DNA from 3 places in the Klebsiella sp. SYXHC3 genome. Region 2 is predicted to be linked to each of the others. Evidence: predicted binding sites of a transcription regulator. Region 2 holds the regulator's gene; each other region holds the start of a gene.
What was found. Region 2 encodes ArgR, which controls arginine synthesis, uptake and breakdown. Its sites were predicted from a motif close to ANTGAATAAAAATACANT; they were not measured.
Positions count from the first base shown of each region.

Region 1 (7,937 bases), on a different contig from region 2:
ATTGCCCATTTTTTGCAACACCGCTTTACCAAATTTCAGGCTGTCGGCGATGGTCAATGACTGCACCATATCGAACATGGTGTGGTCGACGTAACGATCGCCGCTCTTGCTGACGCCGCCGATTAAATCCGAGGCGTTCTGCGTTTGCGCGAGGTATTTCGCGGCGGTACTGGTAGCGCCCTTGGTCGAGAGCGCGAACACCGAAGAGCCGCTCGGCTGACGGCTGGTAAAGGCGTCGGCGTGAATCGAAACGAACAGGTCGGCACGCTGCTTCTGCGCCTTGGCGACACGCACCTTCAACGGAATAAACACGTCTTCGTTACGGGTCATATAGACCTTCATATTACCTTCACGCTCAATGAGCGCGCGCAATCGACGGGCAATCTGCAGCACCACGTCTTTCTCACGAGTTCGGTATTTACCAATCGCGCCGGAGTCTTCACCACCGTGGCCGGGATCGAGCATGATAACGATAGGACGATCGCGCCCGGCTTTCCCCGGCTGCGGCCCGCTTTCTGCCGGCGGTACCTGACGTTCCAGATCGCCTTTGTTGTAATCTTCCAGCAGCGCCAGCAGCGGATCCTGCACATCGGTGGCCGTAGAGGGATAAAGATCCATCACCAGACGCTCTTTAAAACCGGCGACCGGCGCCAGCGCAAACAGCTGCGGTTTGACGTTTTGTTTCAGTTCAAACACCATCCGCACGGTCTGTGGGTCGAACTGGCCCACGCGCGCGGATTTGATATACGGGTCGTCGTCGCGGATCTGCCCGCCCATCCCTTTCAGAACCGAATTCAGGTTAACGCCTTCAATATCAACCACCACTCGCTCAGGATTGCTTAACGCAAACTGCCGATATTTCAGTACATGATTGGATTCCACCGTGACGCGGGTGTAAGTCGACGACGGCCAGATACGCACCGCGACTACCTGCGCGGCGGCGGCCAAACCGACCGGACTCACACTCATTAACCACATGGCGCCAGCCCCTTGTAAAAAACGACGGCGGCTTAATCCCGACTTGTATCCCGACATGCCACTCCCAAGCAAAAAAACGTGTTTGAAGCCAAAATGAACAGATTGACCAGAAACTTTAACCAAAGCCGCATAACCTGTCATCTATAAAAGGGTAAACAAACTTTGACACCCAAGGTTTTGTCACAATGTTTTCGCAAATTAGTGACAAATTAGGGGTTGCGCCACGAAGCAAAACAGAATAAAAATACATTTATTACGAATAATCATGCACTGAGGGTTTGTCATGGTGAAGGAGCGTCGCACTGAACTGGTCGAGGGATTCCGCCATTCTGTTCCCTATATAAACGCGCACCGGGGAAAAACGTTTGTCATCATGCTGGGCGGAGAAGCCATCGAGCACGATAACTTTTCCAGCATAGTCAATGACATTGGCTTATTGCATAGCCTCGGTATTCGCCTGGTGGTGGTCTATGGCGCGCGCCCGCAAATTGACGCCAACCTCGCGGAACATCACCACGAGCCGGTTTATCACAAGCAGACCCGCGTCACCGACGCCAAAACCCTTGAGCTGGTGAAGCAGGCCGCCGGTATGCTGCAGTTAGAAATTACCGCCCGCCTGTCGATGAGCCTCGGCAATACGCCCCTGCAGGGGGCACATATCAACGTGGTGAGCGGCAATTTTATTATTGCTCAACCTCTTGGCGTCGATGATGGCGTCGATTACTGCCACAGCGGCCGTATTCGCCGCATCGATGAAGAAGCCATTCATCGCCAACTGGACAGCGGCGCAATCGTGCTCATGGGCCCGGTCGCGGTATCCGTCACCGGCGAGAGCTTCAACCTCACTTCTGAAGAGATAGCCACCCAACTGGCGGTAAAGCTGAAAGCTGAAAAGATGATCGGCTTCTGCTCGTCGCAGGGGGTCTACGACCAGCACGGCGAGATCGTTTCCGAGCTGTTCCCTAACGAGGCGCAGGCGCGGGTAGAGGAGCTGGAAGCGGAAGAAGATTATAATTCCGGTACCGTACGCTTCCTGCGCGGGGCGGTGAAAGCCTGCCGCAGTGGCGTGCGTCGCTGCCATTTAATTAGCTATCAGGAAGATGGCGCGCTGCTGCAGGAGCTATTCTCACGTGACGGTATCGGTACGCAGATCGTCATGGAAAGCGCCGAGCAGATCCGCCGGGCAACCATTAACGATATCGGCGGCATCCTCGATCTTATCAGCCCGCTGGAGCAGCAAGGCATTCTGGTGCGCCGCTCGCGCGAACAGCTGGAAATGGAGATTGATAAATTCACCATCATCCAGCGCGATAACACCACCATCGCCTGCGCCGCGCTCTATCCGTTCCCGGAAGAGAAAATCGGCGAAATGGCCTGCGTAGCGGTGCATCCGGATTACCGTAGTTCGTCACGCGGCGAGGTACTGCTGAGCCGTATCGCCGCCCAAGCGAAGCAGATGGGGCTCAGCAAGCTATTCGTGTTGACCACCCGCAGTATCCACTGGTTCCAGGAACGCGGCTTCACCCCGGTGGATATTGATTTGCTGCCGGAGAGTAAAAAACAGATGTACAACTATCAGCGCCGTTCGAAGGTATTGATGGCAGACCTGGGCTGACGGATAACTCCCCGGATAGCGGCTTGCGCCTTATCCGGGCTACCCGACGACATCGCAACGTAGCGCCAGCAGGGCTCCCCCGGATGGCGGCTGCGCCTTATCCGGGCTTTCCGCCATGCGCGAAAATCTCCGCCAGGCCGCTGCGCCGTTCGGTGCGCGTCACGATGGCTTGCGCCAGCACCTGCTCGTCGGCGTAAAGCGACAGGCGCCGTTTGGCGCGGGTAATCGCGGTATAAACCAGCTCGCGGGTCACCAGCGGCACGCTACGAGAAGGCAAGATCAGCGCCGCATGATCGAACTCCGACCCTTGGGACTTATGCACCGTCATTGCCCAGGCGGTATCATGTTCCGGCAGGCGGCTTGGCTGCACCGATTTAATGCTGCCATCCGGCATTGGGAACCACACGCGAAGTTCGCCGTCCCTTTCCAGCGCAATACCAATATCACCGTTAAACAGCCCCAGCGCGCTATCGTTACGGGAAATCATCACCGGGCGGCCATCGTACCAGCGTGAATGGCGCGGTAGCGTAATCGCCCGCTTACGGTGGAGCATCTGCTCCAGCTGTTCATTCACGCCGCTTACCCCGTAAGGCCCTTCACGCAGCGCGCACAGCAGCTGAAATTCGCCGAAGGCGGCAATCATCTGCTCCGGCGCGGCCTGCTCGCGGCGCAGTTGCAGATAACGACCGTAGCCCTCCTGTGCCGCCATCAGCATCGCTTCATACTCCTCGGTGGTGCTGAGCGGCTGCAGAACGATATCCTCAAACTGCTGGCGTAACGTTGCTTTCACTTCTGCGCGCGCACCGGCATTGACCGCCCGCGCCAGGCTGCCAATACCGGAATGGCTGCCAAAGCGGTAGCTTTTTTGCAACAGGCACAGGCTATCGCGCAACGCCCCGGCGATCTGCCCCTCCCCCGCCGGCACCGTTGCGCCGGTCAAACGCGACAATTCTTGCGCTCGCGCCGCGGTATAACCGGATGTCGCCCAAGCACAGATGTCGCCAAGCACCGCCCCGGCTTCCACGGAGGCAAGCTGGTCACGGTCGCCGAGAAAAATCACCCGCCCATGTTCCGGCAAAGCATCAATCAGGCGCGACATCATCGGTAAGTCGATCATTGAGGCTTCATCGACCACCAGCACATCCAGATGCAGCGGGTTCCCGGCGTGGTAGCGCATGCGTTGGCTGCCGGGCTGCGCCCCCAGCAGGCGATGCAAGGTACTGGCATCGGCGGGAACCAGCGCTTTTTGCTCATCGCTAAGCGGAAGTTTTCTTAACGCCGCCCCAAGGGACTCCGTCAGGCGCGCTGCGGCTTTGCCGGTCGGCGCCGCCAGCCGAATTCGACAGCGCGGCGTGTCGTTGATCTGAATCAGCGCCGCCAGCAGCTTCGCGACGGTAGTGGTCTTGCCAGTGCCGGGACCGCCGGAGATCACCGAAATGCGCCGGGTCAGCGCCACCGCCGCAGCGACTTTTTGCCAGTCGATATCGTCGGTCGCAGGAAAGAGTTCATTCAGAGTTGCCGTTAACCGTCCTTCATCAACCTCCAGTACCCGGTTCGTCTCATTAAAAAAGCGGGCGACGGTGAGTTCATTACGCCACATGCGGTTCAGGTACAGCCTGTCACCACATAAAATCATCGGCGTCGGTTCGTCGCCGCGGCTCACCGCTGACGAAGAAAGCAACAATTGAGGCCAGTCCTGCGGCTCTCCGGCCATCGCCAGCAACTGGTCGCGGATCTCGCCGGCCTTGCCGCTTAGCGCTTCTTCAGCGTTGAGGCGCGACAGCGGCAGGCAGACATGACCTTCTCCGGCATCCCGGCTCAACAGCGCGGCGGCCAGCTTCACTGCCGGAGGGGCATCCTGCGCCACCATCAGCGCAAACTGTACGTCCAGCGGTCGCAGCAAACGCTGCTCGGCGGCGGCCAGCAGCAGTTCATCCATGGTCATGAGTCCACCTCCAGGGTAACACCGGCAAATAGCGCGTCGAGGCCGTCAATCAGCGGCTGCGCCGGGCGGGTGGTAAAGATCCCCTGCCCGCCTTCCTGCCCGTCCATGCCGCGTAAAAAGAGATAAATGACGCCGCCAAAGTGCCGCTCGTAGTGATAATCGGCAATACGGTGACGCAGATAACGGTGCAGCGCCAGGCTATACAGCTGGTACTGCAGATCATAACGATGCAGGCGCATCGCCTGGATCATCGCCTGCTGGGTATAGGCTTCGCGGTCTTCGCCCAGCCAGTTAGATTTGTAGTCCAACAGGTAATAACGACCATCATGACGAAATACCAGATCGATAAACCCTTTCAGCATGCCGCGGACCTGGCGGAAATCGAGCGCCGGGGTATCAGCCGACAGCGGATCATAGCGGCGGATCAGCGCGTCCAGCTGCAGCGGATCCAGCGGTTGTTCAATCGGTAGATAGAAGGCCATTTCCACCTGTTTATCCCGCATGCCCAGCTGATTCAGGGCGATTTCAGCGCCCGGCAGGCGTGTTCGCAGCACGCCGTCCAGCCATTCGCTCAACACCGGCGCCCACTCTTCGCCAAAACCGTGCAACTGTAGTTTTTGCGCCATCCAGTTAACCGGTACCGGCTGACTGAAATCGAGATCCTCAAACAGGCTATGCAGGAAAGTCCCCGGCGACGCGCCGCGTGGGAACTGATGAGGCGTGAGCTGCGGCTCTTCCGCCACCTCGCCAACGCCCGCGGCGTCGATATCGAGACGCGGTAGCAGCTCCTGACCGGCGCTGGAACCATGTTGCTGTAGGCCGGAATAACTGGTCACCCGCCAGTCGTCACTCACCTGGCGTTCAACCGTCCGCGCCGAAAGCGACGGTAGCGCGTTTTCCGGCGCCTGCCACGGCGTCTGGTCCATGGTATCGGGAATACATAGCGCAATATCATCGTGGCATAATGCCTGTAGCCGCGCGGTCAATCCCGCCGCGTCCATCGGTTCGCCGTCCTGCAGTAGACGGCCGAGGGCGCTGTGATGAAAATCGCTGTTGCCAGGTTTATCGCTTCGGCGAGTACTTAACGGCGCGACCCCGAGACTGCAGTGCCACACCGCGCGGGTTAGCGCGACGTACAACAGGCGTAAATCCTCCGCCAGACGCTCGGCTTCCGCCAGCTCAAGGCTATTCTCCCCCTCTCCGAGGTCGAGTACCGCAGCAAAGGAATCGCGGTCGTGATAGAACGCCTGATCCTGTTTGCGAAAGCGCGCGATAAAGGGCAGCCAGACCAGCGAATATTCCAGTCCTTTTGATTTGTGGATAGTGACGATTTGCACCAGATGCTTATCGCTCTCCAGACGCATCTGCTGGCTGGAAGCATTGCTGTCCGGCTCGGCGATATGTTGCGTCAGCCAGCGCACCAGCGCGTGCTCGCTCTCCAGCTGATTAGCCGCCTCTTGTAACAATTCGCTGATATGCAAAATATCGGTCAAACGGCGTTCGCCGCCGTGGGTCGCCAGCAGGTTTTCGGCAATATGACGCGCCCCCATCAGCGCGCGCAGCATTGGCATCACGCCACGCTGGCGCCAGATCTGCCGGTATTCACTGAACTCCTCTACCAGCGCATCCCAGGCACGTTCATCCTGATTGAGGTTTTCGATATCCTGCGCATTAAGGCCAAACATCGACGTCGCCAGCGCGCTGCGTAGCGTGTTTTCACGCTCTGGCGCCAGTACCGCCTGTAGAACCCACAGTAATTCCTGCGCTTCCGGGGTTTCAAAAACGCTGTCGCGGTTTGAGAGATAGACCGACGGGATCGACAAGAGCTGCAGCGCATCGCGAATAAGCGCCGCTTCGAGACGGTTACGCACCAGCACGGTGATATCGGAGGCGCGCACCGGCTCGGCTTTTTCGCCGCGCCACAGCAGCGCGCGCCCCTGCTGGCCGGCACTGAGCCAGTCGCGGATCTGCGTCGCACACAATTGCGCCATAAAAGACTGATAATCGCCAGAACCGACGGCTTCGCCAGGCATTAACCACATGTTCATCGCCGGGATCGGCTTCTCATCAATGGTAAAGCGCAACGTCTGATTTTTAGCGGCTGGCTTCACCGGCAAGAATGGGATCTCGCGGAACATGAATGGATTATCACTCAGGCCGAACAGACGATTTACGCTCTGTACCATGCCCGGCGCCGAACGCCAGTTGGTATCCAGCGTATAGTGGGCAGCGACATCACCACGCGCTTTCATATAGGTGAAAATATCGGCGCCGCGGAAGGCGTAAATCGCCTGTTTCGGGTCGCCAATCAGCAGCAGGGCCGTATCCGGCTGGCGACGCCAGATGCGGCGGAAGATACGATACTGCTGCGGGTCGGTATCCTGGAACTCATCGATCATCGCCACCGGAAAACGCTGACGAATAGCGCTGGCCAACGCTTCGCCGCTGTCGCCGCGCAGCGCGTCGTCAAGGCGGCTGAGCATGTCGTCAAAGCCCAGTTCGCCTCGACGCCGCTTTTCGCGGGCGACCGCTTCGCGGATCTCCACCATCGCCCTGGCGATAACCAGATCGTTTAAGGTAAGCGGTGAGGCGAGCAGCGCCTCTACCGCGCTGAATAACGGATGCAACGGTGGTTCGCCGCCGTCTTTGGTGCGCTCAATGAGGAACGGTTGCGAGAATTTTTCCAGCGCATCAGGCAACTGATAACTCAGCGTTTCTTCCTGCGCCCAGGCGCTGACCTTTTCGATCCACTTGCCCTGGTTGCCGCGGTTGAACTTGCGGCGATCGAGCCCTGAGTTTTCCAGCACGTTTTCAATTTCGCTAACCTGCTCCCGCCACTGCTGCTTCAGCGCATTGATACGTTCCAGGATTTGCTGATGGCGGCTTGCCAGCGTCTCTTCCGCCGGCGGCGGCGATTTTAGCTGCGGCGCTTCGCCCTGCAGCCAGCGGTCGATCGCCTTGAGCAGATCGCGTGGTCCTTTCCACTGTTCATGGATCACCGCGGCGATATCGCGCGGCAGCGGATAACAGTGGCGACGCCAGAAGTCGGCGCAGGCCTGATAACGCAGGCGGGATTCGTCTTCAATCAGTTGCTGTTCAAACAGCATGCCGGATTCGAAGGCGTTGAGGCTTAGCATCCGCTGACAGAAGCCGTGGATGGTAAAGACTGCCGCCTCGTCCATCTGCCGCTCCGCCAGCATCAACGTTTGCGCCGCCTGGTTTTTATCGGCGATTTCCGCGAGCAGAGAGGCATACAGAGGATTACTGGAACTCTCACGCAAACAGGCGATCCGCAGTTCATGAATATTGCTGCGGATGCGCCCGCGCAGCTCTTCCGTCGCCGCTTCGGTAAAGGTAACCACCAGCAGCTCTTCCACGCTGACCGGCCGGGGGAAAGCT
Region 1 covers NZ_JBXUNG010000004.1:383-8,319, forward strand. Annotated here, with positions in the region: gene amiC (N-acetylmuramoyl-L-alanine amidase AmiC) at 1-1,035, opposite strand, end outside; gene argA (amino-acid N-acetyltransferase) at 1,262-2,593, shown strand; gene recD (exodeoxyribonuclease V subunit alpha) at 2,691-4,538, opposite strand; gene recB (exodeoxyribonuclease V subunit beta) at 4,535-7,937, opposite strand, start outside.
Region 1: argA (amino-acid N-acetyltransferase) is a predicted target of ArgR. The motif match lies at 1,212-1,229, and genes of this name have one in related genera.

Region 2 (7,937 bases):
GGTGGATATCACCTCCGGTAAATTTGTCTTCTCGACCTCGGAAGCTTACCTGATTGAAAAAGGCAAAGTGACCAAGGCAGTCAAAGGCGCGACGCTAATCGGTTCCGGTATCGAAGCGATGCAGCAGATTTCTATGGTTGGTAACGACCTGAAGCTGGATAGCGGCGTTGGCGTGTGCGGTAAAGAAGGGCAGAGCGTGCCGGTCGGCGTCGGCCAGCCGACGCTGAAAGTCGACAACCTTACCGTTGGCGGCACCGCCTGATAACGGCTGGTCCCGGCGGCGCGAAGCCGCTGCCGGGATGTCAATTAACGGGTCATCCCGCGCCCGTGCATTCCCTGATAGATCTTCGCCACCTCGACAAAATAATCCGTCAGATAGTTAATACATACCTGCACCTTCAGCGGCAGTTTGTCTTTTTCGGTATACAGCGCATAGACCGGCCGCGGATCCGATTGATAGCTCGGCAGCAGGATCTCCAGTTCACCGCGATTGATCTCGTCGATCGCCCACATCAGCGGAACGTAGGCCACGCCAACGCCGGCAGTCAGCCAGCGGATCAGCGTCATCGGATCGTTAGTGACGAAACGCCCTTGTGGGATCAGGCGTGTTGAGATCCCCTCCGGGGCGATAATTTCGAACTCATTATCTGGCCGTACGCTATATTCCAGCCACGAGTGGCTGGCGAGATCCGCCGGTTTTTCCGGGCATCCCGCGTGCTGAAGATAACTTTTCGCCGCGCAGAGCACCATCGGCATCGAGCCCAGCCGCCGTGAGAAGAGGCTGGAATCCTGCAATGCGCCGACGCGTATTACCACGTCGAGGCCATCGGCAATCAGGTCTGGCGCAGGGATGCCGGTCACCAGATTAATCGATAAACCCGGATATTCTTTGAGCATGTCGGCGGTTATGCGCGCCAGCACATTCTGTGCCATAGTTGAAGAGCTACCGATGCGCAGCGTGCCGATTGGAGTATTGTTGAAGGCATACAGCTGTTCATGGACGTCCTGCGCTTCAAAGAGCATTCTTCGGCAGCCCTGGTAATAAATTTTACCCGCTTCTGTTAAGCCCAGGCTGCGGGTGCTGCGGTTGAGCAGCTTTACCTGTAGCTCGTCTTCCAGTTTAGCAACGGTCTGGCTGATAGATGAAACGCTCATCTGGAGCTGGCGTGCGGCGGCGGTGAAAGAGCCCAGCTCAACCACTTTGGCGAACACCGACATGCGTTTTAGTCGTTCCATTATTCACTCTGGCTTAAAAGTGATTTAGATCACATATTATAGATAAGGCTGCAATTGTTACGTTAATATATAGTTAGCTACATAATAAACGCATCACGCTACCACCTGTACGCTTCTTATCAAGGTCATCATGAGTCTGTTTCCTGTCATAGTGATTTTCGGCTTATCGTTTCCGCCGATCTTCTTTGAGCTGCTATTGTCGCTAGCCATCTTCTGGCTGGTGCACCGTTTGCTGGTTCCGACCGGTATTTATGATTTTGTCTGGCACCCTGCACTGTTTAATACTGCGCTGTATTGCTGTCTGTTTTATCTGATATCGCGCTTGTTCGTTTGAGGTCGATGTGAAAACACTAACAAGAAATATCCTGCGTACTGCCATCACTGTGATACTGGTTATTCTGGCGTTTATCGCTATTTTTCGCGCATGGGTGTACTACACCGCGTCGCCGTGGACGCGCGATGCGCGCTTTAGCGCCGATATCGTCGCCATCGCCCCGGATGTGTCCGGGCTCATTTCACAGGTGAATGTCAAGGATAACCAACTGGTTAAGAAAGACCAGGTATTGTTCGTTATTGACCAACCTCGTTACCAAAAAGCGCTGGCGGAGGCGCAAGCCGATGTCTCCTATTACCAGACGCTGGCTCAGGAAAAACGCGTTGAAGCCGGGCGCCGTAACAAGCTCGGCGTGCAGGCGATGTCGCGCGAAGAGATTGACCAGGCCAACAACGTGCTGCAAACCGTAGAGCATCAGCTGGCGAAAGCGGTGGCCAGCCGCGATTTAGCCAAACTGGATCTCGAACGCACGGTGATTCGCGCGCCGGCCGACGGCTGGGTGACCAACCTGAACGTCTACGCCGGCGAATTCATAACCCGCGGTTCGACCGCGGTCGCTTTGGTGAAACAAAATACCTTCTACGTGATGGCATACCTGGAAGAGACTAAGCTGGAAGGCGTGCGTCCGGGTTATCGCGCCGAAATCACTCCGCTCGGCAGTAGTAAGGTGATAAAAGGTACCGTTGACAGCGTTGCCGCGGGCGTGACTAACGCCAGTAGCAGCAGCGATACAAAAGGGATGGCCTCTGTTGACTCCAACCTTGAGTGGGTGCGTCTGGCGCAGCGCGTGCCGGTACGTATTCGTCTTGACCAGCAGCAGGGCAACCTCTGGCCGTCGGGCACCACCGCAACCGTCGTCATTACCGGTAAAGAAGATCGCGACGCCAGCCAGGCCAACTTCTTCCAGAAAGTCGCCATGCGCTTACGTGAGTTTGGTTAATCGCCATGGGGACCTATACCATTGCTCCCCGGCATCTCCGCTTTGCGATTAAGCTTGCATGCGCGGTGGTGCTGGCGCTGTTTGTCGGCTTTCATTTTCAGCTTGAGACGCCGCGCTGGGCCGTACTGACCGCGGCTATCGTGACCGCCGGCCCGGCATTTGCCGCCGGCGGTGAACCCTATTCCGGGGCGATTCGTTACCGTGGAATGTTGCGTATTGCCGGGACGTTTATCGGCTGTATTGCCGCGCTGGCGATCATTATCCTCATGATCCGCGCGCCGCTATTGATGATGCTGGTCTGCTGTCTCTGGGCCGGTTTCTGCACCTGGATCTCCTCGCTGGTGAAGGTGGAAAACTCCTACGCCTGGGGGCTGGCGGGTTATACGGCGCTGATTATCATCATCACCATTCATACCGACCCGATGCTGGCGCCGCAGTTTGCCGTTGAGCGCTGTAGCGAAATCGTCATCGGGATCGTCAGCGCCATCGTCGCTGACCTGCTATTTTCCCCGCGCTCCATCAAAAAAGAGATCGACCTCGAACTGGATAACCTGCTACTGGATCAGTATCGCCTGATGCAGCTTTGTGTCGCCCATGGCGATAGCGAGGTGGTGGACAAAGCCTGGGGAGCGCTGGTGCGCCGTACTGCCGCACTGGAAGGAATGCGCGGCAATCTGATCATGGAATCTTCGCGCTGGTCGAAGGTAAACCAGCGGCTAAAGGCGATCAACACGCTATCGCTGACGCTGATTACTCAGGCCTGCGAAACCTATCTGATCCAGAACTCACGCCCGGAGATGGTGACTGACGACTACCGCGAGCTGTTCGCTGAGCCAGTGGAAACGGTACAGGATGTGCATCAACAGCTTAAGCGTATGCGCCGCTTCCTGACATGGAAAGGTGAACACAATACGCCGGTCACTATTTATAGCTGGGTCGGCGCGGCGACGCGTTACCTGCTGCTCAAGCGCGGCGTGGTTGGCAACACCAAAATCAGCCGTATTGAAGATGAAGTTCTACGCGGCGAGACGGTGGTGAAGGTTGAGTCCGCCGAACGTCACCACGCGATGGTTAACTTCTGGCGAACCTCCATTTCCTGTATTCTCGGCACCCTGTTCTGGCTATGGACCGGCTGGACATCCGGTAGCGGGGCGATGGTCATGATTGCCGTGGTGACCGCGCTGGCGATGCGTCTGCCTAACCCGCGGATGGTGGCCTTAGACTTCCTCTATGGCACCCTTGCCGCTTTACCGCTCGGCGCGCTGTTCTTCCTTGTCGTCATGCCTGCGACGCAACAGAGCATGCTGCTATTGTGTATCAGCCTTGCCGCGATGGCGTTCTTTATCGGCATTGAGGTACAAAAGCGGCGGTTGGGATCGCTGGGGGCTTTAGCGAGCACCATCAACATTTTGGTGCTGGATAACCCGATGCAGTTCCAGTTTAGCCAGTTCCTCGATAGCGCCCTGGGGCAGATTGTCGGCTGTTTCCTCGCGCTGATGGTGATTCTGTTAGTGCGTGATAACTCGCAGGCACGCACCGGACGGGTGTTATTGAACCAGTTCGTCTCGGCGGCGGTCTCTTCGCTCACTACTAACAGCGCAAGGCGAAAAGAGAACCATTTGCCGGCGCTGTATCAACAGCTGTTTTTACTGCTGAACAAGTTTCCCGGCGATATCGCCCGCTTTCGGTTAGCGTTGACGCTGATTATCGCGCACCAGCGTCTACGCGATGCCCCGGTACCGGTAAACGAGGATCTGTCGGCCTTCCACCGCCAGCTGCGGCGAACCGCCGATCACGTTATCTCCGCCGGCAGCGACGATAAGCGCCGCCGTTACTTTACCCGTCTGCTGGAAGAGCTTGATGTTTATCAGGAAAAACTCCTTCACTGGCAGGCTTCGCCCCAGGTCACTGAACCGGTGCGACGGCTGGTGGATATGCTGAAAAAATATCAGCACGTGCTCACCAATAGCTAACCTGCGAACCGACGCCCCGGCGTCGGTTTTTTTATCGCTATACTTATTTGGTGTAGAGGGACAGAGCGGAAGGGGCGGCGGGCAATGACTATTTATACCTTTGATTTTGATGAAATAGCTGAGCAACAGGATTTCTATCGTGAGTTTTCCCGCGCCTTCGCGCTACCGGATAAGCAGGTGGATAACCTTGACGCGCTGTGGAGCGCGGTGACGGGAGGGCGCTTACCGTTCCCGCTGGAGATTGAATTTGTCCATCTGGATGAAAAACAGCGTCGTCGCTTTGGCGCGTTAATTTTGCTGTTCGATGAAGCGGAAGAGGAGCTGGAAGGACAACTACGTTTCAATGCCCGTTGGGCATAAAAAAGCCCCCGGCAGGCGGGGGCAAGTCGTCGGATAAGACGACGAGGGTTTATTTGTACAACTCAGCAGTCGCGTGCCAGCTGTCGCCGGTACGAGCTTCAATAATGCGGTAGCTGCTGGCGCCTTCTTTCTCGGCTTTAGCCGCGAGTTCCTGGCGCATATCCATTGGCGCGCTACCTACTTGCGATACAGAGATAGTGCCCATTGGTTGCAGGTTTTGTGCTTGATCGGCATTCACTTGCTGTACGGCTGCGCTTGCGCCGAAAGAGAGAACTGATGCCAGACCCAGGGATGCGATGATAATTGCGCTTTTCATAATCTTGACTCCAACCTTATGTGCAGCGGCGGGAGATTTCGTATGAACCCAGGCCGCTGAAGAGATACTGTTTCAGTTAATGACCGACAATCGTTAAAGCTTATTTATAAAGTTCAGCAGTGGCGTGCCAATGGTCGCCGGTGCGAGCTTCGATAATGCGATAAGAAGAAGCACCTTCTTCTTGTGCTTTTTTGTTCAGCATTTCATGCATATCCATCGGGGAAGAACCTACCGCGCCGATAGATACGGTGCCCAGTGACTGGCGGCTTTCCGCTTGAGTGCTGTTGATTGAATCAGCGGCGAAAGCGCCAAAGGACAGTACGGATAGCATGCTGAGTGCGGCTACAGTGGTTTTGATTTTCATGATGTTCACCTCGTCGAATTTTATTATTAGGGGGCTTTGTTTCGTGACCCTCATCACAAAATCAAGTATACACTAATCACCAAAAATATTAATACCATGCTAATTGTTTTCAGTGTAAATAATTTCCAAGAAATGTCGTTTTTATAACGTATAAGAATTAGAAATGTCATTCATGGGGTGAATGTCATAATTATTTATATTTAAATCAAATAGATATTGCGATTTGATCTTTTGTGCGCTTTAGCCGTTATCATTCGGTAAAGGAATGTATAGAGGTGGAAAACCACACTAAATGTTAAAAAAATGCTGCTTTATTTGAAGGTTTGGGGGATAGCATTTTGCGGGGAAGAACCCTCTGGCAGGAACCAGAGGGGGAGCGCTTAGAGTTCCTGTTCGAACAGGACCAGAATCGCGTCGTAGAGATCTTTAACGGAAAAACCGCGGGCAGGGGTGGTAAAGATAGTGTCATCCCCCGCGATACTACCCAGAATACCTTCGGCTTTGCCTAAGGAATCCAGCAGGCGTGCGATCAGCTGCGCCGCGCCGGGGCTGGTGTGAATCACCACCACCGCATCGTTATAATCGATGTCCAGTACCAGATTTTTCAGCGGGCTGGAGGTCGTCGGCACGCCGAGTTCGGCAGGCAAACAGTAGACCATTTCCATTTTGGCGTTACGCGTGCGAACGGCGCCAAACTTTGTCAACATGCGGGAAACTTTCGATTGGTTGATGTTCTCGAAACCTTCTTCCTGCAGCGCCTGAACGATTTCGCCTTGCGAGCTGAATTTTTCTTCTTTAAGCAGCGATTTAAACGCTTTAACCAGTTCTTCTTGTTTTGCCGAACTACGCATAAGTCACCCAGATTATGGTGGTAAAAACAACATCATTATGCATACAAGTGCATTTTTATGCAAATAATCCGCAAAGGAATAGCGTAAATAATGTTATGAAAGGCGCATATTTTAGCAAATAACCCTGATGAGGAACATGCCTGCATCACAGCGGGTAAATCGCTGTAAAAGTGAAATAAATGTTATGAAATTGATATTGTTTTGCCGAGCGAGCTGGGTGTATTGTAACCAATAGTCGATCCGGTACTACGGCTTTGCTGGATGGCCAGTCTCAGGAAGAAAAATGCGAATTTGCTGCATCATTGCGCGTACCCCGCATTCTTCAGCCATAATTATTGTAATTGTTCATCTTGTGAATTAAGGTCCAGGCGACGGAATAACGAAAGACTATATTAACCATAATAAGGAGTTTAGGATGAAAGTTGCAGTCCTCGGCGCCGCTGGTGGAATCGGCCAGGCGCTTGCCCTACTACTTAAGACCCAACTGCCTTCAGGTTCAGAGCTCTCGTTGTACGACATCGCTCCGGTTACGCCGGGCGTGGCGGTAGATCTAAGTCATATTCCCACAGATGTAAAAATCAAAGGTTTCTCCGGTGAAGATGCCACCCCGGCGCTGGAAGGCGCTGATGTGGTGCTGATTTCCGCCGGCGTCGCGCGTAAGCCCGGCATGGATCGTTCCGACTTATTTAATGTTAATGCCGGTATCGTTAAAAACCTGGTGCAGCAGATCGCAAAAACCTGTCCGCAGGCCTGCATCGGTATTATCACCAACCCGGTAAATACCACCGTCGCTATCGCCGCCGAAGTGCTGAAAAAAGCCGGTGTGTACGATAAAAACAAACTGTTTGGCGTTACCACCCTCGATATCATTCGTTCTAATACTTTTGTCGCCGAGCTGAAAGGCAAGTCGGCAACAGAGGTTGAAGTTCCGGTCATTGGCGGCCACTCTGGCGTCACTATTCTGCCTTTACTGTCGCAGATCCCTGGCGTCAGCTTTAGTGAGCAGGAAGTCGCGGATCTCACCAAACGTATTCAAAACGCCGGGACGGAAGTCGTGGAAGCGAAAGCGGGCGGCGGATCGGCGACGCTGTCGATGGGCCAGGCCGCTGCGCGTTTCGGGCTCTCACTGGTGCGTGCAATGCAGGGTGAAAAAGGCGTGGTTGAATGTGCCTATGTCGAAGGTGACGGCCAGTATGCCCGTTTCTTCTCGCAGCCGCTGCTGTTGGGCAAAAATGGCGTGGAAGAGCGCCAGTCCATCGGTAAACTTAGCGTTTTTGAACAGCAGGCGCTGGAAGGCATGCTGGATACGCTGAAGAAAGATATCGCCCTCGGCGAAGATTTCGTGAATAAGTAATGTCTACTTAGCAGAAAAGCCGGAACCGTCGTTCCGGCTTTTTTATCGCCTCATATCCCTGCCGAATGCGCCGCCTGGCGGCTAAATCTGCTAAAATCCCCGCGTCTTAAGCCCTAAGCAATGAGGACGTTGTGAAAAAGATCGAACGAAAGCAGACCAGGGACCACATTACGCAAATCATTCGCTATCAAATTCTGTCCGGAGCGATG
Region 2 covers NZ_JBXUNG010000017.1:28,195-36,131, forward strand. Annotated here, with positions in the region: gene tldD (metalloprotease TldD) at 1-262, shown strand, start outside; gene aaeR (HTH-type transcriptional activator AaeR) at 307-1,236, opposite strand; gene aaeX (p-hydroxybenzoic acid efflux pump operon protein AaeX) at 1,367-1,570, shown strand; gene aaeA (p-hydroxybenzoic acid efflux pump subunit AaeA) at 1,578-2,510, shown strand; gene aaeB (p-hydroxybenzoic acid efflux pump subunit AaeB) at 2,516-4,483, shown strand; gene AC2CGP_RS23795 (barstar family protein) at 4,568-4,843, shown strand; gene yhcN-B (DUF1471 family stress response protein YhcN-B) at 4,893-5,159, opposite strand; gene yhcN (peroxide/acid stress response protein YhcN) at 5,260-5,523, opposite strand; gene argR (transcriptional regulator ArgR) at 5,904-6,374, opposite strand; gene mdh (malate dehydrogenase) at 6,790-7,728, shown strand; gene AC2CGP_RS23820 (GntR family transcriptional regulator) at 7,860-7,937, shown strand, end outside.

Region 3 (7,937 bases), on a different contig from region 2:
AATTCGTCCAGTTCAGCGACCATATTATTGGCCCGCGCAAATCGCAGCATTTCCATATATTTATGGGCAATGAATCACAGGAGGCCTTGCTGAAAGAGATGGATAACTGGCCGACCTATTATCCCTATGCGCTGCATAAAGAGCAGATCGTCGATGAGATGTTGCATCACTAAAATGAGAGGGAAAATCCCCCGGCCGGGCGGCCGGGGGAAACGGTGACTAGCCGGTATTACGCATCCCTGCCGCGACGCCGGCAATGGTGACCATCAGCGCTTGCTCAACGCGCGCATCCGGTTCCTCGCCAGCCTCTTCAGCCTGGCGCGAACGGTGCAACAGTTCGGCCTGCAGGACGTTAAGTGGGTCGGTATAGATGTTACGCAACTGGATGGATTCGGCGATCCACGGCAGGTCGGCCATCAGGTGGGAGTCATTAGCGATAGCCAGCACCACTTCGATATCGGCGGTTAACAGCTGACGTAGCTCTTCGCCTAGCTTCCACAGTTCCGGTTTCACCAGACGCTGATCGTAGTACTCCGCCAGCCACAGGTCGGCTTTTGAGTAGACCATTTCCAGCATTCCGAGGCGGGTCGAGAAGAACGGCCAGTCGCGGCACATGCTTTCCAGCTCGCTTTGCTTACCGCCCTCGACCACTTTCTGCAGCGCGGCACCGGCGCCCAGCCAGGCCGGCAGCATCAGGCGGTTCTGGGTCCAGGCGAAGATCCACGGGATGGCGCGCAGTGACTCGACGCCGCCGGTCGGTCGACGTTTCGCCGGACGCGAGCCAAGCGGCAGTTTGCCCAGTTCTTGTTCCGGGGTCGCGGAGCGGAAATAAGGGACGAAGTCTTTGTTTTCCCGCACGTAGCCGCGATACATCTTGCAGGAGACGTCGGACAGCTCGGCCATGATTTCGCGCCACTGCGGTTTTGGTTCCGGCGGCGGCAGCAGGTTGGCTTCCAGAATCGCGCTGGTGTACAACGACAGGCTGCTGATGGTGACTTCCGGCAGGCCGTACTTAAAGCGGATCATTTCGCCCTGTTCGGTGACGCGCAGGCCGCCTTTCAGGCTGCCCGGCGGCTGCGAGAGCAGCGCCGCGTGGGCCGGAGCGCCGCCGCGACCGATGGAGCCACCGCGACCGTGGAATAGAGTCAGTTCAATACCGGCTTTTTCACAGGTTTTGATTAGCGCGTCCTGTGCCTGGTACTGGGCCCAGGAGGCGGCCATCACGCCGGCATCTTTGGCCGAGTCGGAGTAACCGATCATGACCATCTGCTTGCCCTGAATAAAGCCGCGATACCAGTCAATATTCAGTAACTGAGTCATAACGTCGTTGGCGTTGTTCAGGTCGTCCAGCGTTTCAAACAGCGGCGCGACCGGCAGGGCAAAGCCGATACCGGCTTCTTTTAGCAGAAGATGAACCGCCAGCACGTCGGACGGCGTTTTGGCCATTGAGATCACATAAGCGGCGATCGATCCACGCGGCGCTTCGGCGATCACTTTACAGGTGTCGAGGACCTCGCGGGTCTCTTCGCTCGGCTCCCACTGACGCGGCAGCAGCGGGCGTTTGGAGTTCAGCTCACGGATCAGGAAAGCCTGCTTGTCGGCTTCCGACCAGCTTTCATAATCGCCGATCCCGAGGTAGCGGGTCATTTCGCCCAGCGCTTCGGTATGGCGGGTGCTTTCCTGACGGATATCGATACGCACCAGCGGTACGCCGAAAGATTTCACCCGGCGCAGGGTATCGAGCAGTTCGCCGTTGGCGATGATGCCCATTCCGCAGGCCTGCAGCGATTTATAGCAGGCATACAGCGGTTCCCACAGCTGTTCGTTTTGCGTGATAAGCCCCGCCGGTTTCGGCAGTTTTTGCCCTTTCAGACGCGCTTCCAGCCAGGCCTGGGTCTCCATCAACTGGCTACGCAGCTTTTTCATCAGATAACGATACGGCTCTTGCGCGCCTTCCGCACCCGCCAAATCGCGGAGCTCGTCGGTGCATTCGACCATCGACAGCTCGGAGATAAGCACCTGGATATCTTTCAGGAAAAGATCGGTCGCTTTCCAGCGGCTGAGCAACAGCACGTGGCGGGTGATATCGGCGGTGACGTTCGGGTTGCCGTCACGGTCGCCGCCCATCCAGGAAGTGAATCGTACCGGCACAAAATCAACCGGTAGCTGGTAACCGAGGTTGGCTTCCAGCTGTTCGTTCAGCTCGCGCAGATAGTTCGGCACGCCTTCCCACAGGCTGTTTTCAACTACCGCGAAACCCCATTTGGCTTCATCGACCGGAGAAGGGCGGTGCTTACGAATTTCATCGGTATGCCAGGACTGGGCGATCAGCTGGCGCAGGCGGCGCATCAGCTGGTTGTGCTCATAGTCAGCGATATCTTTGTTATCCAACTGCTTAAGGCAGTTGTTCACTTCCACCATTTTGTGGATCAGCGTCCGGCGGGTGATTTCGGTCGGGTGAGCGGTTAATACCAGCTCCAGCGACAGGGATTCCACCGCTTTTTTTATGGTGTCTTCGTTGAGATTGGGTTGGTCTTTGAGTTTTCTCAGGGTACGCGCAATAACTTCCGGATTGCTGGCGGCTTCGCCGTTGGGCGAAATGCTGTGATATTGCTCAGCGGTATTGGCCAGATTCAGGAACTGGCTAAAGGCGCGCGCCACCGGCAGCAGCTCGTCGTTGGACAAGTTTTGCAGCGTGGTGAGCAGCTCCTGGCGATTGGCTTCATTGCCCGCGCGAGAAGATTTGGACAACTTACGGATAGTTTCGACACGATCAAGAATGTTTTCTCCTAACGCATCCTTGATGGTGTCGCCCAGCACCTTACCGAGCATACTGACATTACTACGCAAAGCGGAATATTGTTCGTTCATGTTACCCCAGACACCCCATCTCATTTTATTTTGTTATATCCGGCGCTCCGTGATTTGAGCAGTGGATAAGCAACCCGTCTTTTATAAAGCCACGTAAATACCCCCGCGTCAATTGCTGCGAAATCGCTTCAGCAAACGAATAAATGGCGATAATTTGCGAAAGTTAACTCAGCGGTCGGCGGATAAGCATTACTTATGGAAGTGTGACGATCGTCACTCTCCCGCCTCCGGACGTGAAGGCGGGAAACTAGCAGCGATTAATGCCAGCAGAAGTGATGGACAACCTGAGTGATGAGCTCGCGCGTCGGCTTAATAAACCGCGTCTCCAGATATTCATCCGGCTGGTGGGCCTGGTTGATGGAGCCCGGTCCTAACACCAGCGTAGGACACAGCGTCTGGATAAACGGCGCTTCGGTGCAGTAGTTCACCACTTCGGTCTGCGCGCCGAGCAGTTTTTCAACCACTTCGACCAACTTGTGGTCCGGCGGGCATTCATAGCCTGGAATCGGCGGATGCAGCTCAGAGACCGTCAGACGCCCCGGCCAGCGTTCGCTGACCGGCGCCAGCGCTTCATCCAGCAGGCCGTTCAGGTCGTTAAGCGTCATCCCCGGCAATGGACGAATATCCATGTGCAATTCGCAGCAGGCGCAGATGCGGTTGGATGCATCGCCACCGTGAATGGCGCCCAGGTTGAGCGTCGGATAAGGCACGGTGAAAGCGGCATAGTGGTAACGCTCTTTTAAATCATCGCGCAGTTGCATGATGCGGCCAATCGCATCGTGCATCAGTTCAATAGCGTTCACGCCGCGCGCCGGGTCGCTGGAGTGGCCGGACTGGCCCAGTACGCGTACCGCTGTTGAAATGTGGCCTTTATGCGCCCGCACCGGCTGCAGAGAGGTCGGCTCGCCGATGATGGCGCAATCCGGGCGCAGTTGCGTGGTTTCGGCAAAGTAGCGCGCGCCCGCCATGCTGGTTTCTTCGTCAGCGGTGGCCAGAATATACAGCGGTTTTTTCAATTTACTGACGTCAACGTCGCGCAGGGCATCGAGGATAAACGCGAAGAAGCCTTTCATATCGGCGGTGCCGAGCCCGTAGAGTTTGTTGTCGTGCTCCGTAAGTGTAAACGGGTCGCGGGTCCAGCGACCATCGTCGAAAGGCACGGTATCGGTATGCCCGGCGAGCAGCAGGCCGCCAGCGCCGTGGCCAGTGCTGGCCAACATATTGAATTTATTGCGCGTCTCAGGTACCGGCTGGATCTCGACGTTAAAGCCCAGATCGCGGAACCAGCCGCCGAGTAAATTGATTAAAGACTCATTGCTTTGATCCAGCGCTTCTTCGGTCGCGCTGATGGATGGTGTGGCGATCAATGCGCGGTAAATCTCGATAAAGGGCGGTAAATTGTTTTTCATTGTTGACACACCTCAGGTCATGATAGTATCAATATTCATGCAGTATTTGTGAATAAAAATACAATATCGTTGAGCGCAATAAAACCCATCGAATGTAAGGAGATGCTCTTCCAATGCTAAATACGCTGATCGTGGGAGCTAGCGGCTATGCCGGCGCAGAGCTGGTGGCCTATGTAAATCGCCACCCTCATATGAACATAACCGCTTTGACCGTCTCCGCGCAAAGCAATGATGCCGGAAAGTTAATTTCCGATATACATCCGCAGCTGAAAGGTATTGTCGACCTGCCGCTGCAGGCAATGTCCGATATCAGCGAATTTAGCGCCGGCGCGGATGTAGTGTTCCTCGCCACCGCGCATGAAGTTAGCCACGATCTGGCGCCGCAGTTTTTGGCCGCGGGCTGCGTGGTGTTCGATTTATCCGGCGCGTTTCGCGTCAACGATTGCGCGTTCTACGAAAAATACTACGGTTTCACTCATCAGCATTCCGATCTGCTTAAGCAGGCGGTATACGGTCTGGCGGAGTGGAACGTAGAAGCATTGAAAGAGGCGAATTTGATCGCGGTGCCTGGCTGCTACCCGACGGCGGCGCAGCTGGCGTTAAAACCGCTGATCGATGCCGGTCTGTTGGATCTGAAGCAATGGCCGGTGATCAACGCCACCAGCGGCGTTAGCGGCGCCGGGCGTAAGGCGGCGATGAGCAATAGCTTCTGCGAAGTCAGCCTGCAGCCGTACGGTGTTTTCAATCATCGCCACCATCCGGAAATTTCTACCCATCTGGGCGCAGAGGTGATCTTCACTCCCCATTTGGGCAATTTTAAACGCGGTATTCTGGAAACCATTACCTGCCGCCTGAAGCCGGGCGTCAGTAAAGATCAGGTGGCTGATGTCTTCCAGCAGGCCTATGCCAATAAGCCGTTGGTCCGTTTATACGATAAAGGCGTACCGGCGCTGAAAAACGTAGTTGGGCTGCCATTCTGTGATATCGGTTTTGCCGTCCAGGACGAACATATTATCGTCGTGGCCGCAGAGGATAACCTGCTGAAAGGCGCGGCAGCGCAGGCCGTGCAGTGCGCTAACATTCGTTTCGGCTTCGCTGAGACGCAGTCTTTAATTTAAGGTGTGATGATGAACAATCCATTGATTATCAAACTTGGCGGCGTGTTGTTGGATAGCGAAGAAGCGCTGGAACGTCTGTTTACCGCCTTGGTGCACTACCGCGAAACACACCAGCGTCCGCTGGTTATCGTCCACGGCGGCGGCTGCGTGGTGGATGAGCTGATGAAACAGCTTAATCTGCCGGTGAAAAAGAAAAATGGCCTGCGCGTAACGCCTGCCGATCAGATTGACATCATTACCGGCGCGCTGGCGGGAACGGCCAATAAAACGCTGCTGGCATGGGCGAAAAAGCATGGTCTTTCCTCGGTAGGGCTGTTCCTCGGCGATGGCGATAGCGTGAAGGTGACTCAGTTGGATGAAGAACTGGGCCACGTCGGTAAAGCGCAGGCAGGCTCGCCGACGCTTATCAATACGCTGTTGGCGGGCGGCTACCTGCCTGTCGTGAGCTCGATTGGCGTCACCGACGAAGGACAACTGATGAACGTCAACGCCGATCAGGCGGCGACGGCGCTGGCGGCGACGTTGGGCGCGGATCTTATCTTGCTGTCCGATGTTAGCGGCATTCTCGACGGTAAAGGTCAGCGGATTGCGGAAATGACCGCCTCCAGGGCCGAGCAACTGATTGAACAGGGCATTATTACCGACGGCATGATCGTGAAAGTGAACGCGGCGCTGGACGCGGCGCGCGAGCTGGGCCGCCCGGTGGATATCGCTTCCTGGCGCCATGCCGAGCAGCTGCCGGCATTATTTAACGGTACCCCGATCGGTACGCGTATTTTGGCTTAAGATTGAATGCCCGGCGGCGCGTTGCTTGCCGGGGCGACAAGACCGTAGACCGGGTAAGCGCAGCGCGACCCGGCAGAACTCACGAATAAAGGAAGCATGTTATGGCACTTTGGGGCGGGCGTTTTACACAGGCAGCAGATCAGCGGTTCAAACAATTCAACGACTCTTTACGCTTTGACTATCGTCTGGCGGAACAGGATATCGTGGGATCCGTCGCCTGGTCCAAAGCGCTGGTAACCGTAGGCGTACTGACCGCCGATGAGCAGCTGCAGCTGGAAGAGGCGCTGAACGTCTTGCTGGAAGAGGTACGCGCCAACCCGCAGCAAATCCTTGAAAGCGATGCCGAAGATATCCATAGCTGGGTCGAAGGGAAACTGATCGATAAAGTCGGCCAGTTGGGCAAAAAACTGCATACCGGACGTAGCCGTAATGACCAGGTCGCCACCGATCTCAAGCTGTGGTGTAAAGAGACCGTCACCGAGCTGCTGTCCGCGACCCGCCAACTGCAAAGCGCGCTGGTGGAAACCGCGGGCAACAATCAGGATGCGGTGATGCCGGGTTATACCCATCTGCAGCGCGCCCAGCCGGTGACTTTTGCGCACTGGTGTCTGGCCTACGTTGAAATGCTGGCCCGTGATGAAAGCCGTCTGCAGGACGCGCTCAAGCGCCTCGATGTCAGCCCGCTGGGATGCGGCGCGCTGGCGGGAACCGCTTATGAAATCGACCGTGAGCAGCTGGCCGGTTGGTTGGGTTTCGCATCGGCGACCCGTAACAGCCTCGATAGCGTCTCCGATCGCGATCACGTGCTGGAACTGCTTTCCGATGCCTCTATCGGTATGGTGCACCTGTCGCGTTTTGCCGAAGATCTGATTTTCTTCAATACCGGCGAAGCGGGTTTTGTTGAACTCTCTGATCGCGTTACTTCCGGCTCGTCGCTGATGCCGCAGAAGAAAAACCCGGATGCGCTGGAACTGATCCGCGGTAAATGCGGCCGCGTGCAGGGCGCGCTGACCGGCATGATGATGACCCTGAAAGGGCTACCGCTGGCCTACAACAAAGATATGCAGGAAGACAAAGAAGGGCTGTTCGATGCGCTGGACACCTGGCTTGACTGCCTGCACATGGCGGCGCTGGTGCTGGACGGTATCCAGGTGAAACGTCCGCGCTGTGCGGAAGCGGCGCAGCAGGGTTACGCCAACGCTACCGAGCTGGCGGATTACCTGGTGGCAAAAGGCGTTCCGTTCCGCGAAGCACACCATATCGTCGGTGAAGCGGTGGTTGAAGCGATTGCTCAGGGCAAAGCGCTGGAAGATTTACCGTTAAGCGACTTGCAAAAGTTCAGCAGCGTTATCGGCGATGACGTCTACCCGATCCTGTCGTTGCAGTCCTGCCTTGATAAACGTGCGGCCAAAGGCGGCGTCTCGCCGCAGCAGGTGGCGCAGGCGATTGCCGACGCCAGACAGCGCCTAGTGTAAGAGATTACACCGATGTTGAATGAGCCTGGGTAATCCCCGGGCTTTTTTACGCAAAAAAAAGCGGACACGAGGTCCGCAAAAGTTCACGTTGGCTTTAGTTGTTCGGGTAGGGAAACTGTGAGGCGACTCAATGATTTTCAGATGTTCTCCTCGTTTCTGTGGTTATTATTGAACAGAAAACTTGATAGGGATAATCGTTCGTTGCTATTCTATCTATCGCCATGGACTATCGTGGCGATGGAGGATGAATAATGAATATTCGCGATCTTGAATACCTG
Region 3 covers NZ_JBXUNG010000015.1:67,684-75,620, forward strand. Annotated here, with positions in the region: gene zinT (metal-binding protein ZinT) at 1-173, shown strand, start outside; gene ppc (phosphoenolpyruvate carboxylase) at 220-2,871, opposite strand; gene argE (acetylornithine deacetylase) at 3,129-4,280, opposite strand; gene argC (N-acetyl-gamma-glutamyl-phosphate reductase) at 4,394-5,398, shown strand; gene argB (acetylglutamate kinase) at 5,408-6,184, shown strand; gene argH (argininosuccinate lyase) at 6,286-7,659, shown strand; gene oxyR (DNA-binding transcriptional regulator OxyR) at 7,911-7,937, shown strand, end outside.
Region 3: argC (N-acetyl-gamma-glutamyl-phosphate reductase) is a predicted target of ArgR. The motif match lies at 4,328-4,345, and genes of this name have one in related genera.